3 regions of the Paenibacillus sp. FSL K6-2393 genome follow, and region 1 is predicted to be linked to each of the others. Evidence: predicted binding sites of a transcription regulator. Region 1 holds the regulator's gene; each other region holds the start of a gene.
What was found. The regulator Rex, encoded in region 1, represses fermentation and respiration genes when NADH is low (regulators of the CRP and FNR family bind a similar motif). The targets are predictions, from matches to a motif close to TTGTGAAATATTTCACAA.

Region 1 (4,296 bases):
CTCCAAACAACACAACGGCTGAAATGACGGCAGTTAAAGCAATAGGCAATACTTTTAGCTTCAAGTGAATTACCCCTCCCAGATTTTGGCCTAACCTACTGGCTTATTGGTATATACGAATATGTGTACATTGACTCCTGCGAGAATTTCGACAGGATTATTTGTTTTTGAATGTAACTTTGAGTACATATCTGAGTATATCACATCGTATATACATTTTCGAAGGCGAAAATATGAATAAATTATTAATTTTAACTATTTAAATCAAAAATGTTTACAGACAACACAAAGAACCGGTTCAGTCGGATATCCGTCTGCCGGTTCTTTTATTTCTCTAATTCTCTAGTTATGTCACTCTATTTGTTCTAGCTGTTCGGGAGGGTGTAGACCAGGTCCACCTGTTCTCCGTTGCTAAAACGATAAAAGCGATAGTGGTTATGCGTACCGTCTTTATAATACACTTGCCACACATATATTCCATTCACAACTCCGGGCATGATTCGCTTAATCTCGCCGGCAGGAACTTCAGAACTGAAGCGATTGCGGATCTGCGCTTCGGACATGCCATTCTGCAGCAGCTCACTGTGTACAGCGTTTGCACCCTTAGCCGGTTGATTGTTTGCATCGAATTTAACCCAGACCATAACATCCTGGTTATCCTTATTTTTACCGATCAGGGTCCAGTAGATGTTGTCAGAGCCTTCTTTGTCTCCCCAGATGTACTTGCGCAATTCATCATAGGATGTAATGCCCAGTTGCTTCTGTGCTGCTTGTATGGCGAGCGCTTCTTCCTTACGTTGGTCCTGTGTGACATAGACGTAATAACGCTGAAGTCCAAACAGAATCAGAACCAGTGCAAGCAGCGAAATCCATATCCACTTCTTTTTTTTCTTCAAAAGCCGAACTTCCTTTCCCTATGATGTTCTGTCCTGCAATTAACGAGCAAGCAGACCATCAAATGCCAATTGAGACTCACGCAAAATGCGCTCTTCATCCAGCGTCAGACATTCGCCGTGTTTCACCACTTGTTTTCCATCCACCCATACGTGCTCTACATCTTTGGCAGAAGCCGAGTAGATGGTATGCGAGATCAGGTCTGTATGTGGATAGAAATGTGCCTGTTCAATGTCCAAAGCGATAAAATCAGCCTTCATGCCAACCTGGAGTGCTCCGGTATTGTTCAAGAAGATGGATTTGGCACCGTATGACGTTCCGAGGAGTAACGCTTCGCCTGCTGGCACTGCCGTCGGGTCACCAGATACACCTTTGTGGATCAATGCAGCCAGTCTCATTTCCTCGAACATATCCAGGTTGTTGTTGCTTGCCGGTCCGTCTGTTCCGAGTGACACGGTAACTCCTGCTTTCAGTAACGCAGGTACCCGCGCAACACCGGAAGCGAGTTTCAGGTTACTTCCCGGGTTATGGGATACAGCCACATCATGACGGGCCAAAATTTCAATCTCTTCGTCATTCAGATGCACCGCATGTGCAACCAGGGATGGACGGGAGAAAAAGCCCAGTTTCTCCAGATGTGCCACAGGACGCAGTCCATAATCAGCCACGTTCTGCTCCACTTCACGAAGCGTTTCAGACATATGTGTATGGAGAGGAAGGTTCAGGTCGTTCGCAACCTGCACAAGCTTCTCTATGTAGTCAGGAGGGCATGTATATGGTGCATGTGGCGAGATTACGGTTGTAATGCGACCATCTGCCTGTCCATTCCACTCACGTGCAAACGCTGCCGACTCCTCCAGCTTCCGCAGTTGCTCTTCTTCCGAGCACAGCCCGATTACACCACGTGCCAGTGCTGCTCTAACGCCTGATTGCTCCACAACTTTGGCAACTTGATCCATGTGATCGTACATGTCCAGGAAAGCTGTAGTTCCGCCTTTCAACATTTCAAGCACCGACAGGGAAGTTCCCCAATATACATCTTCTGAAGTCATTTTTGCTTCCATCGGCCACATTTTTTCCTGCAACCATACTTGCAATGCAAGATCGTCTCCGTGCCCTCTGAGCAACGACATTGCTGCATGACCATGCGTATTGATCAGACCCGGCAGGAAGAACAGTCCTTTTCCATCCACTTTGGTACAATTTTTGTCTCCATCCGGCAATGTCTCACCAATATGCACAATCTTGTCATCCTCGACAACCATGTATCCTTGAACCACGTTCCATGCTGTGCCGCCTTCATTAACGGCAAATTTGCCGTTGTGAATTACCCATCTATTTGTTGTCATCTTCCTCGTCGTCCTTTCCAGTCTCCAAGTAATAGGCCAAACTAAGCAGATCCGTTGTAAAGTCAGCATGGTGAATGCGGATATGCGGCGGTGTTTTTAGAATTGTTGGTGCAAAATTAAGGATCGCTTCAATTCCTGATTCAATAAGCTGATCCGCAACATTTTGGGCTTCCGTATCCGGAACCGTGATAATACCGATACGGATGTTTTCCGTTTTAACCGCTTCCGTCAATTCATTCATTGGTTTTACCGTCAAACTGTTGATTTGGCTACCAATCTTCGGTCCATATGCATCAAATACAGCAACAATCTTCATGTTGTCTTTCAGATATGCGTTGTAGTTGGACAAGGCTTGACCGAGATTACCCGCGCCTACCAGAGCTACATTAATTTGCTGATCGATTTTGAGAATGTGACGAATTTTCTCAATCAAATAAGATACATCATACCCGATTCCTTTACGACCAAAATCACCGAAGTAAGCCAGGTCTTTACGAATTTGGGCCGGATTCAGATCCAGCCTCTGTCCAAGCTCTTGAGAAGAAACAGTAGCCACCTCACGCTGATGCAACTCGTTCAAATAACGCAAGTATACAGGCAGACGGCGTACCACCGCTTCTGAAATTTTATCCGATTTCATTCTTGCTCCCCCTTACCAAGGCCACGATAAAATAATAGATGAAAAGATGAGCATCCTGTATAAACTCAAAGATAAACGTGACATTTTATACAGAATGCTCCTTGTAATTTAGGTTATAAGTTCTTACGTGCAGCTGCTTTAATCGGATACGGAAATATCTAATAAAGTTTAACGCCAAACGATAGTGTCATGCAATGATATAACGAACAAAACAACCATTATTTTTGTTCATTAGCAGGTTTTTCCAACCACTCGGTAATTCGTGGAACCATCTGCTCCGTGAGCATGTGTTCCATTTTGGGACCAGGTAAAGAATATAAAAAGAATTTACCATAGTACGCTTCAATCACCCGTGTATCATAAACAATGACAATTCCTCTGTCCTTCGCTGTACGCACCAACCGGCCAAATCCCTGCTTGAAACGAATGACCGCTTGCGGCACGGACAGTTTCATGAACGGATTTTTCTTCTGTTCCTGAAGCAGCTCACTCTTGGCTTCCACCAACGGATGATTCGGTGGCTGGAAAGGCAGTCGCACAATAGCGAGACAGGTTAGCGCCTCTCCCGGGATATCTACACCCTCCCAGAAGCTGCTTGTACCCAGAAGTACCGTAGCTTTGGCATCTTGGAACCTGCGAGTCAGCTTGGAGCGGCTTCCACTGTCAACGCCTTGCCCAAGCAACGAGATGTCGTTACCAGACAGTGCCTCCTTCAGCGGATCATAGACCTGTCGCAGCATCTTGTATGAAGTAAACAGAACCATCATGCGTCCACGCGTGGCAATTGCCGTCTCTGCGAGTGATCGCACCAGCATATTAACAAAGTGCGCATCACCCACACTGCCCTTCACACTCGGGAAATCACGCGGAATCACCAGAAGTGCCTGATCGCGATAGTTGAAAGGTGATGGCAGCATCGAAGTTAACAACCGATTATTCTCGGAAGCTTCCTGCAAGCCAAGTTGTTCAATCATGAACTGGAATGACTTATCTACCGAAAGCGTAGCCGATGTAAGTACAACACTTTTCTTTTTATCAAAAAATAAATCCTTAAGTTGTGCACTGACATCTACAGGTACAGCATACAACTGAAGAGATTTACTTCGGAACTGACCGCTGGCTTCCATCCAGTACACCGTTTTGGCATCATCCATACGCATGAAGAAACGTAGATTCTCCTTCAATGTGGTCAGATCTTTCAGCAATCCTGTAATGTCCGTGATCAGACTATCCGATTGATAATCATCCTGATCCTCTTTCACCTCAAGCAGCAATTTGTCCCCTTTGCGAACCAAATCGCCCAGAGTCACATAGATCTGGTTCTCCAGATCCTGCAACTCCTGCCATTTTGCAGGTTTCTGAGAAGCTTTCAGACGCAGTGAAAATTGCCCCGTCTCTCCCGGTGAAGCATCA
Region 2 (4,296 bases), 2.1 Mb from region 1:
CCGTATCCGTCATGAACAGATCATGCACAACCGTGAACAGATCTTCCCGTGCAAAACCTCGCTCCACCCGCTCAGTATCCGGTGCCACCACCAGTGGATTGCTGCAGTAGACCATCATCGCCCGGATTGGCTGCTCTGCTTCCAGCAACGCTTCACCAATCCGACTCATGTTCACTACTCGCGGCTCCGGATTCTGCCGCAGCTCCGGACGTTCCAGCGCGTCGCTATTCGTGCTCGCGTAGCTGTTCGTGCGAACAGCACCGCCGCCTTGCTTCAGCCATTGCCCTGTAATGGCAGGCAGACAAGCAACGCTACGCACGTTCATTCCCCCATTATCATGGTGCTGGAGGCCATTGCCGATGTGAATATGGGCTGCCTGTGCGTTGCCGTATAGTTCGGCCAGCTCCACAATGGTTTCCTCCGGCACGCCCGTAATGCGTGCAACACGTTCAGGGGTGTAACTGCGGACATGATCACGTAGTGCCTCATGACCCACTGTATATTTTTGCATAAACGCTTCATCCGTTAGTCTCCGTTCGAACAGCACATGCATCAATCCCAGCGCCAGTGCGCTATCCGTGCCCGGATACAAAGGAATAAACCAGTCGCCCCATTGAGCCGTACGATTGCGATGAACGTCGATGACGACGATCTTGGCGCCTTTCTTACGGGCTTTCTCCGCCAAAACGACCTGGTGCATATTCGTACTGACGATATTACCGCCCCATACCAGGATGAGATCCGCATGCTCCGTATCTTCCGGCACCGTACCCCGGTTGGCGCCCATCGTATATTTCCAGCCGGTATTTCCAGCAGAGTTACAGATCGTCTGCTCCAGTACACTCGCACCAAGCGCATTGAAGAAACGTCGGTCCATGCCGTCTACGCCGAGAATGCCCATGTTACCGTAAAAGCTGTAGGGCAGGATGCTCTCCGGGCCGTAAGTTTCGGACAATGCAGTGAATCTGGTCGTAATCTCGTGAATCGCTTCATCCCAACTGATTCGTTCGAACTTGCCTTCACCTTTGGCTCCTACACGTTTCATCGGATATTGTAGACGCTCGGGGTGATACACCCGCTCAGTCATATTTCTAACTTTATTACAGATGGCACCCTTGGTTATCGGATGATCCGGATTGCCTGCCACCTTCACAATTTTGCCGTTCTCTTTATGTAATAACAGACCACAAGTGTCCGGACAGTCGAGCGGGCACACCGCCGCAAATACACCATTCTCCTGATCAATCATCGTAAGGCTCCCCTCTTTAAAAGCTATCCCTATATCATATCTTCTTCGAGGTTAGCGCGTAAAGAGAACAGTATGTTTTTGCTTCATATTCACCGCTATAGCGGCGTCAAAATATTATCAAAAAAATATTTTTGAGTTTGATTCAACTTCAGAATTCAGGGGTAAATTAAAAATAAGGCATTAGGCTAGTGTTTCCCCACTTCCTCCTCATGCCCTATCATGGACCACTCCCGAAATTCGCCATGAACAGGTTTCGTTCCCCCGAACCTTGTCATGGCGAATTTATTTTGCGTTAAACTCCAACAAGGACCCCATACAAAAAAACGATCCCGCCTTGCTCCATCACAGCATATTCGCCATGAACCGAGCAAGACCAGAATCGTCTTCTCTTCTACATGAATGTTCCATTACCCATGTATACATACGTGTATATATGCCCCGCTACGCCTGCTTGCTCCACATCGCTCTGGCCTCCGTCTCCACAGCTTCGTTCGACGTGGCTACCTCCGGTTTCACTTTCGGCTCAGCTTGGCGCAGGTACACCACCCAATAGGCTGCAGCTACAAACAGAGCACCACCAGTCAGATTCCCGAGCCATACCGGAATGAAATTCATCACATATTGGCCCCACGAATAATGTCCTTCGAAGATTGCCGCCGGGATGAGGAACATATTGGCCACAACGTGCTGGAATCCAATCGCGACAAACGCCATCGTTGGAAACCAAATGCCCAGTACCTTGCCACTCATCGTATCCGATGCATAAGATAACCACACCGCCAGCGCGACCAGCCAGTTACAGCCGATGCCTGAGATAAAAGCCTGCAGGAATCCGTCATGCAGCTTGTGTCCAGCCATATCCACCACTTTCGCCAGATATACACCCTCTCCGGTCAGACCAAGCACATGTCCAAACGCGTATGCGACAAACAAAGCTCCAACAAAGTTACCCATCGTTACTAAGGTTAGATTTTTCAACATATTACCTACGGATAACTTTCGAGCAATCGTCGCGAGTGGAACTGCCATCATGTTACCTGTCAGCAACTCGCCACCACCGATGAGCACCATGATTAGTCCCACCGGGAACACTGCTGCACCAATCAGATTAACCAGACTTCCCCACTCTGCAGGAGCAGATGCAATCACCCGAATATCCAGTAGAAAACCCAGCGCAATAAAAGCCCCTGCCAGAAAACTAAGCACCAGTACAGAAGACGCCGGATATTGAGCCTTCTTCATGCCTGTTTGCGCCGTATATTGTGCAACCTCAAGAGGTGTTTTTGCTGCCATATCATTCATCCTCTCCTTCATTGTTCATCATTGGATAAAACCATTTGAAATTCATTAGTTATGCGTTGAATACCATATCCTAATTGTATCTCGGTCATCAACATAACTTTGTGCAAATTATCACAATGTCATTTAAAAATATGCTTTAAGAGTGTCCTGGAATAGTTATGACAGCAAAGTATAGTAAGACCTTTTGAAGCTAAAAAATCACAAAAAAGACTGACGATATACTCGCCAGTCTTCTTTTTCCTTTATAATCGTCCGCCTTGTTTCGTAATCCTGGCAGTTATTGTACACCTCATATTTACGGACAAGCATGACTTATCTTTGTATGGCGTTTATCATGCTCGCTGTTCAACCATCTATTCTGCTTGCTTACACCATTGCTGGTTCTTTTACTTCTACCGGTGGCAGTGCTTGCAGACCAGCCGTGTTCAGGAAGTTCCATGGTTTGTTGTAATGTGGCTGGAAGAAAAAGTCGATGAAGGCCAGCTCATCTACGGTCATGTTGTTTTGGATGCAGACCGAGATCGTATTAATCGATTGGGTCAGATCAACCTGAGACATCACCTGTGCTCCAACGATCCGACGAGTAGCCTGCTCATATACCACTTTAAGCAACAGTTTCTCAGCGGTTGGCATGAACTCCGGACGGTAGCTGTCTTCCAGTAAGACAGCTTCCACAATCAAACCTTCGTCAGCAGCAGACATTTCCGTCATTCCTGTACCTGCGATATTTTGCTCATAAATTTTGATACCGGATGTTCCTTGTGTACCCATGTATGGTGTCGTAGGACGAACCAGGTTGCGGGCTACAAGTGTACCCATCCGTACGGCGTTGGTTGCCAGCGGAATGTAAGATGCTTTGCCTGTTGGGTTGTAATGAATAGCACAGCTGTCACCCGCAGCGAAGATGTCTTTTTGACTGGTTTGCATATATTTATCCACGATGATTGCGCCGTTTGGCAGCATATCCACTTGGCCTTTGAGCAGCTCTGTATTTGGACGGAAACCAATGCACAGAATAACCAGATCGGTTTCAAACTCTCCTTTGGACGTGATCACTTTAGTCACTTTGCCATTTTCACCAGTAAACTTCTGTACCGTTTGACCAAGAGCCAGCTTGATGCCGCGTCCAGTCAACGTATCTTCGATCGCATCCGTGAACTCAGGGTCCAGGTATTTGTTCAAAATCCGGTCCACACTGTCGATCAGGGTAACTTCTTTACCGTTCATCTGGAAAGCTTCCACCAGCTCTACGCCGATATATCCTGCACCTACAACAGTAACACGTTTGGCATCTTTGGCTTTTTCAATAATCGTGTTGGAATGATTGTAGTTTTTGCAAAGTAAAATGTTATCCATCTCGATGCCTTCAAGCTTCGGAACGACAGGCCATGACCCCGTTGTCACGATCAGTTTGTCAAACGTATCTTCAAATTCTTCCCCAGTTTTCAGGTTTTTAGCCTGAAGGGTATGGCCCTTGGCATCTACTGCTGTTACTTCATGAAGCATCTTGGTCTCAACACCAAGCTCTGCCAGTTGATTAGGCGAAGAATAGAACAAACCGTCAGGGTCTTTCACAACCCCACCTACGTAGAGCGCAATGCCACAAGATAGGAAGGAGATATTGTCATTGCGCTCATACACGGTGATGGTAGCATCCGGGTACAATTTGGCGGTATTTACGATGGCTGCGGTCCCTGCGTGTGTACATCCGATAACTGCGATTTTCATTAAAAGTTCCTCCTCGA
Region 3 (4,296 bases), 620 kb from region 1:
TTCACGCCGATGGCGAACCCGAAAAAAATCATGGCCAAAGCATGGGATAATCGTTACGGCGTAGGACTTGCACTTGAACTGGTTGAAGCGTTGCACAAGGAAAAACTGCCTAACACGCTTTACGCTGGTGCAACGGTTCAGGAAGAACTGGGGCTTCGCGGTGCACGTACGGCGGCCAATCTGATTCAGCCTGATATCTTCTTTGCACTTGACTGTAGCGCGGCGAATGATATGACAGGTGACAAACAGTCATTTGGACATATCGGAGAAGGCGCATTGCTTCGTATTTTTGACCCGGGTATGTTCACCCATCGCGGCATGGTCGAATATGTTCAAGATACGGCTTCATCCAATCAGATCAAAATGCAGTATTTCATCTCACCAGGTGGTACCGATGCAGGTCAAGTACACCTGAGTGGAATTGGTGTACCATCAACAGTTATTGGTATCTGCGCTCGTTATATCCACACCTCGTCTTCCATTATTCATACGGATGACTACGATGCGGCCAAAGAACTGATCGTGAAACTGGTCAAAGGTCTGGATCGGACAACAATGAATACCATTATTAATAACGCGTAACAGTTGACAAGAGACCTCCTAACTATTCGGGAGGTCTCTTTTTTATATCCACAACTATATGAATTGGACACATAGATTAATAGGCCGAACATTATAGGGAATTACACATAAGATACAATAACGGAAGATGAATTAAACACCAACCAGTGGGGGACCTGTTATGGCAGTGGGAAGGAACGGAAAATCAAATAAAGGTTCTAACAAAAAACCAAATGCTGCTAATACCCTCCTTAATGGAAGCCTTAAAGGGAAAAATCTCGAACTGATTGTAGCAGCGCTATTGGTGAGCGGAAAGTTGAGAGTGGATGCTGTCACGTTGTTTCGTGAGGCTACATTGGTTGTAGAATTGGTTGGTCAATATAAAACACTTCAAAAGGTCACACCCTCCAATTCAGACAAACTGGTACAATTCCTGGATGAAACTGGCGGCGATATGACGCTTAATGATGTTATACAGGCATTTCAACAGAGAATTAATTCTTAGTGGCCAAGAAATGAGGTGGATGTCATGTCCGAGTTTGACGGAATCGGATTTGCCGAGCTATTAATTGTGCTTATTCTTGTTGTTTTATTTGCATTTGGCTCTTCTGATCTTGACGGTTTATCAAGCACGCCAACAACGAGTTGACCCCCATAATCCTCTCATGGCTTACAGGTAAAAGAACAAAAAAATGAAATACCAGTCCTTAGACAGGACTGGTATTTGGTCATTACAGAAATAGGGGTGAGAATGCAATCCAGGCCAAAATAAGAGTAAGCACAATGCAGACATTCTCTACAACGGCCCCACGCTTGGTCCCTGTACTCATCAGATTCACCCGTATGCGCCACTTGAGCGGTGGTAACGGACGAATACCCCGATTGGTTAGTGAATCGGCCAACAGATGCATCGCATATGCCGAGCCTCCCGCTACCCAGATCTCCGGTCCCTGCTGCTGGGTCGTGCTGTACAACAAGCCCGCCCATATTGCGGTTCCGTACAGGGTATGTGTCAGTCCCCTATGAGTCAGTGTGGTGCAGAGCATTAACAAACTGCCTGCAATCAAGTTCCACGGTGCGAACGCGTGACCATAGAAGACCAGTCCGAGTCCAATCGCAAACATCAACACTTTGCGAAGCGAACGTGAAGGCAGGAATGACACAAGCGCAATGAGGATCGCAAGCAACAGGTTCCATGGTTTGGCATGAACATAGAAGTACACAAATACAGCTGTGGGCAACAGAATCGTCTGTAACAACCTGATCAGACTGTTAGGCAAGGCTCTGGATACCAGCAGCGAATTCGGCTCATCAATGTCAGGCAATAACGAACCAATCAGTGCAACCGTAACTGCCGGCGCTGTCACTGGCATACCGGCCAACTGCAGAACAGAAAGTGACACGCCTGTCCCGATAATAAGGTGGGATCTTCCCATCATGATGCAAAAACGTCCTTTCGAAGAAATCGGGAACAATACGGCCCAGTTCCGATTTTACAACGAAAACAAAATAAGAACAATAGTTCGCATTTCTTATTTGTATGAAAATAAATATAAATTTCTGTGATGGGGCTCACACTATTATATTTATGACTCTTCTATCTTTATTAGTGAATTAAATCACATAAACTGTCGTCAACTACTTGTATAATTTCAAATATAAACCACTAAAATTGTTGGTAATGTACAGCGTCTATCCAAGGAGGCATACACACATGAACGGAAAAAAAGAGAAACTCGTTATCATAGGTAACGGAATGGCAGGAATCAGTACCGTTGAGCAAATTTTAAAATTAACTACGCGATTTGATATTACCGTTTTTGGCACAGAGCCCTATCCTAACTACAACCGCATTATGTTGTCTTATGTACTGGAAGGAAGCAAAACACTGGACGATATCGTGCTGAACGACCTTCACTGGTATGAAGATTACGGCATTACGCTGCACACAGGCACAACGGTTACACGAATCGATGCCGAGACGCACGAAGTTGTGACTGAAGATGGAACTCGGGTCCCTTATGACAAAATCATCATTGCAACTGGCTCCAACTCCTTTATTCTCCCAGTACCTGGACATGACAAAGAAGGTGTTGTCGGTTTCCGCGATATCGCCGATTGCAATGTCATGCTGGAAGCTGCTAAGCAGTATAAACGAGCGGCCGTTATCGGGGGCGGACTGCTAGGCCTTGAAGCTGCCAAAGGGTTGGTACAACTTGGCATGGAAGTTACCGTAGTGCATCTGATGGAAGATCTGATGGAGCGTCAGCTTGATCCACAAGCTTCAGCCATGTTGAAGGCAGAACTCGAACGTCAGGGTATCCGGTTCAAGATGGGTGCGCAGACTTCCGAACTGCTGGGCGGCGAACGCATTGAAGGGATACGTTTTGCAGATGATACGGTTCTGAATGTTGATTTTGTGGTCATGGCTGTAGGCATTAAACCCAATACGACTGTAGCCCGCGAAAGCGGTATGGAAGTGAACCGGGGTATTGTCGTGAATGACTATATGCAGACTTCACTTGAGAATGTGTACTCGGTCGGGGAATGTACAGAGCACCGCGGGGTATGTTACGGCCTCGTTGCCCCATTGTTCGAGCAAGGTATGATTCTGGCGAAACATATCTGCGGGGTTCAAACGGCTCCTTATGAAGGTTCCGTAGTATCTACGAAATTGAAAATTTCGGGTGTGGACGTGTTTTCAACTGGTGAATTCATCGACAGTCCAGAGCACACCGTCATTTCGCACAAAGATGACTGGAAACGGACTTACAAAAAAATTCTGCTTCGTGATAATAAAATGGTCGGCGCCGTTCTCTTCGGTGACATTACGGATTCTTCCGAATTGCAGAAACTGATCAAACAACAGACCGAAATGACCGAAGAATTGTATGGTTCACTCATGGGTACAGGCTGCGGCGGTCATAAGAAAGCAACCTCTGTTGAAACGATGCCCGAGGACGAGATCGTCTGTGGATGTAACGGGGTAACCAAAGGAACCATTGTTGATGTCATTACAAACCAGGGCCTTACCACTGTAGATGAAATCAAAGCCTGTACCGGTGCAACCCGCTCTTGTGGTGGGTGTAAACCAGTTGTGGAACAGATTCTGCAATATGTACTTGGTGACAGTTTCAGTACTGGAGCCAAACAGGGCATCTGCGGATGTACTTCCATGGGACGGGATGAGATTGTAGCCGAGATTCGTGCAAAAGGATTACAAACGACCAAAGAGGTCATGAATGTACTGGGTTGGAGTCAACCTGAAGGTTGTTCCAAATGTCGTCCGGCGATCAACTACTACCTTGGCATGATTGCACCAGACACACACGAAGATGAGAAAGAATCCCGTTTTGTTAACGAACGGATGAATGCAAATATTCAAAAGGATGGAACGTATACGGTTGTACCTCGGATGTATGGCGGGGTGACTACACCAGCGGACCTCAAACGTATCGCTGACGTTTCAGTCAAATATGATGTGAAAGCAGTCAAAGTGACTGGCGGTCAGCGTCTCGACTTGATTGGTGTCAAAAAAGAAGATCTGACCAAAGTCTGGGCTGAACTGGATATGCCTTCAGGTTATGCATACGCCAAATCGCTGCGTACGGTCAAAACATGTGTCGGCTCCCAATTCTGCCGATTCGGTACACAGGATTCCATGGCCATGGGCGCTCGCATTGAACGAAAATTCGAACGTCTGGATCTGCCAGCCAAGTTTAAATATGCTGTCAA

Region 2: MHI14_RS02365 (formate/nitrite transporter family protein) is a predicted target of Rex. The motif match lies at 2,651-2,668, and genes of this name have one in related genera.
Region 3: nirB (nitrite reductase large subunit NirB) is a predicted target of Rex. The motif match lies at 2,169-2,186, and genes of this name have one in related genera.

The regions. Positions count from the first base shown of each region.
Region 1 is NZ_JBBOCU010000001.1:2,647,192-2,651,487, reverse strand. It holds gene MHI14_RS11790 (hypothetical protein) at 1-64, opposite strand, end outside; gene MHI14_RS11785 (cell wall elongation regulator TseB-like domain-containing protein) at 366-896, opposite strand; gene MHI14_RS11780 (amidohydrolase) at 936-2,243, opposite strand; gene MHI14_RS11775 (redox-sensing transcriptional repressor Rex) at 2,230-2,883, opposite strand; gene dinG (ATP-dependent DNA helicase DinG) at 3,102-4,296, opposite strand, start outside.
Region 2 is NZ_JBBOCU010000001.1:539,966-544,261, reverse strand. It holds gene MHI14_RS02370 (molybdopterin-containing oxidoreductase family protein) at 1-1,249, opposite strand, end outside; gene MHI14_RS02365 (formate/nitrite transporter family protein) at 1,691-2,542, opposite strand; gene MHI14_RS02360 (FAD-dependent oxidoreductase) at 2,918-4,279, opposite strand.
Region 3 is NZ_JBBOCU010000001.1:2,030,710-2,035,005, reverse strand. It holds gene MHI14_RS08895 (M42 family metallopeptidase) at 1-582, shown strand, start outside; gene MHI14_RS08890 (hypothetical protein) at 743-1,066, shown strand; gene MHI14_RS08885 (metal-dependent hydrolase) at 1,293-2,000, opposite strand; gene nirB (nitrite reductase large subunit NirB) at 2,276-4,296, shown strand, end outside.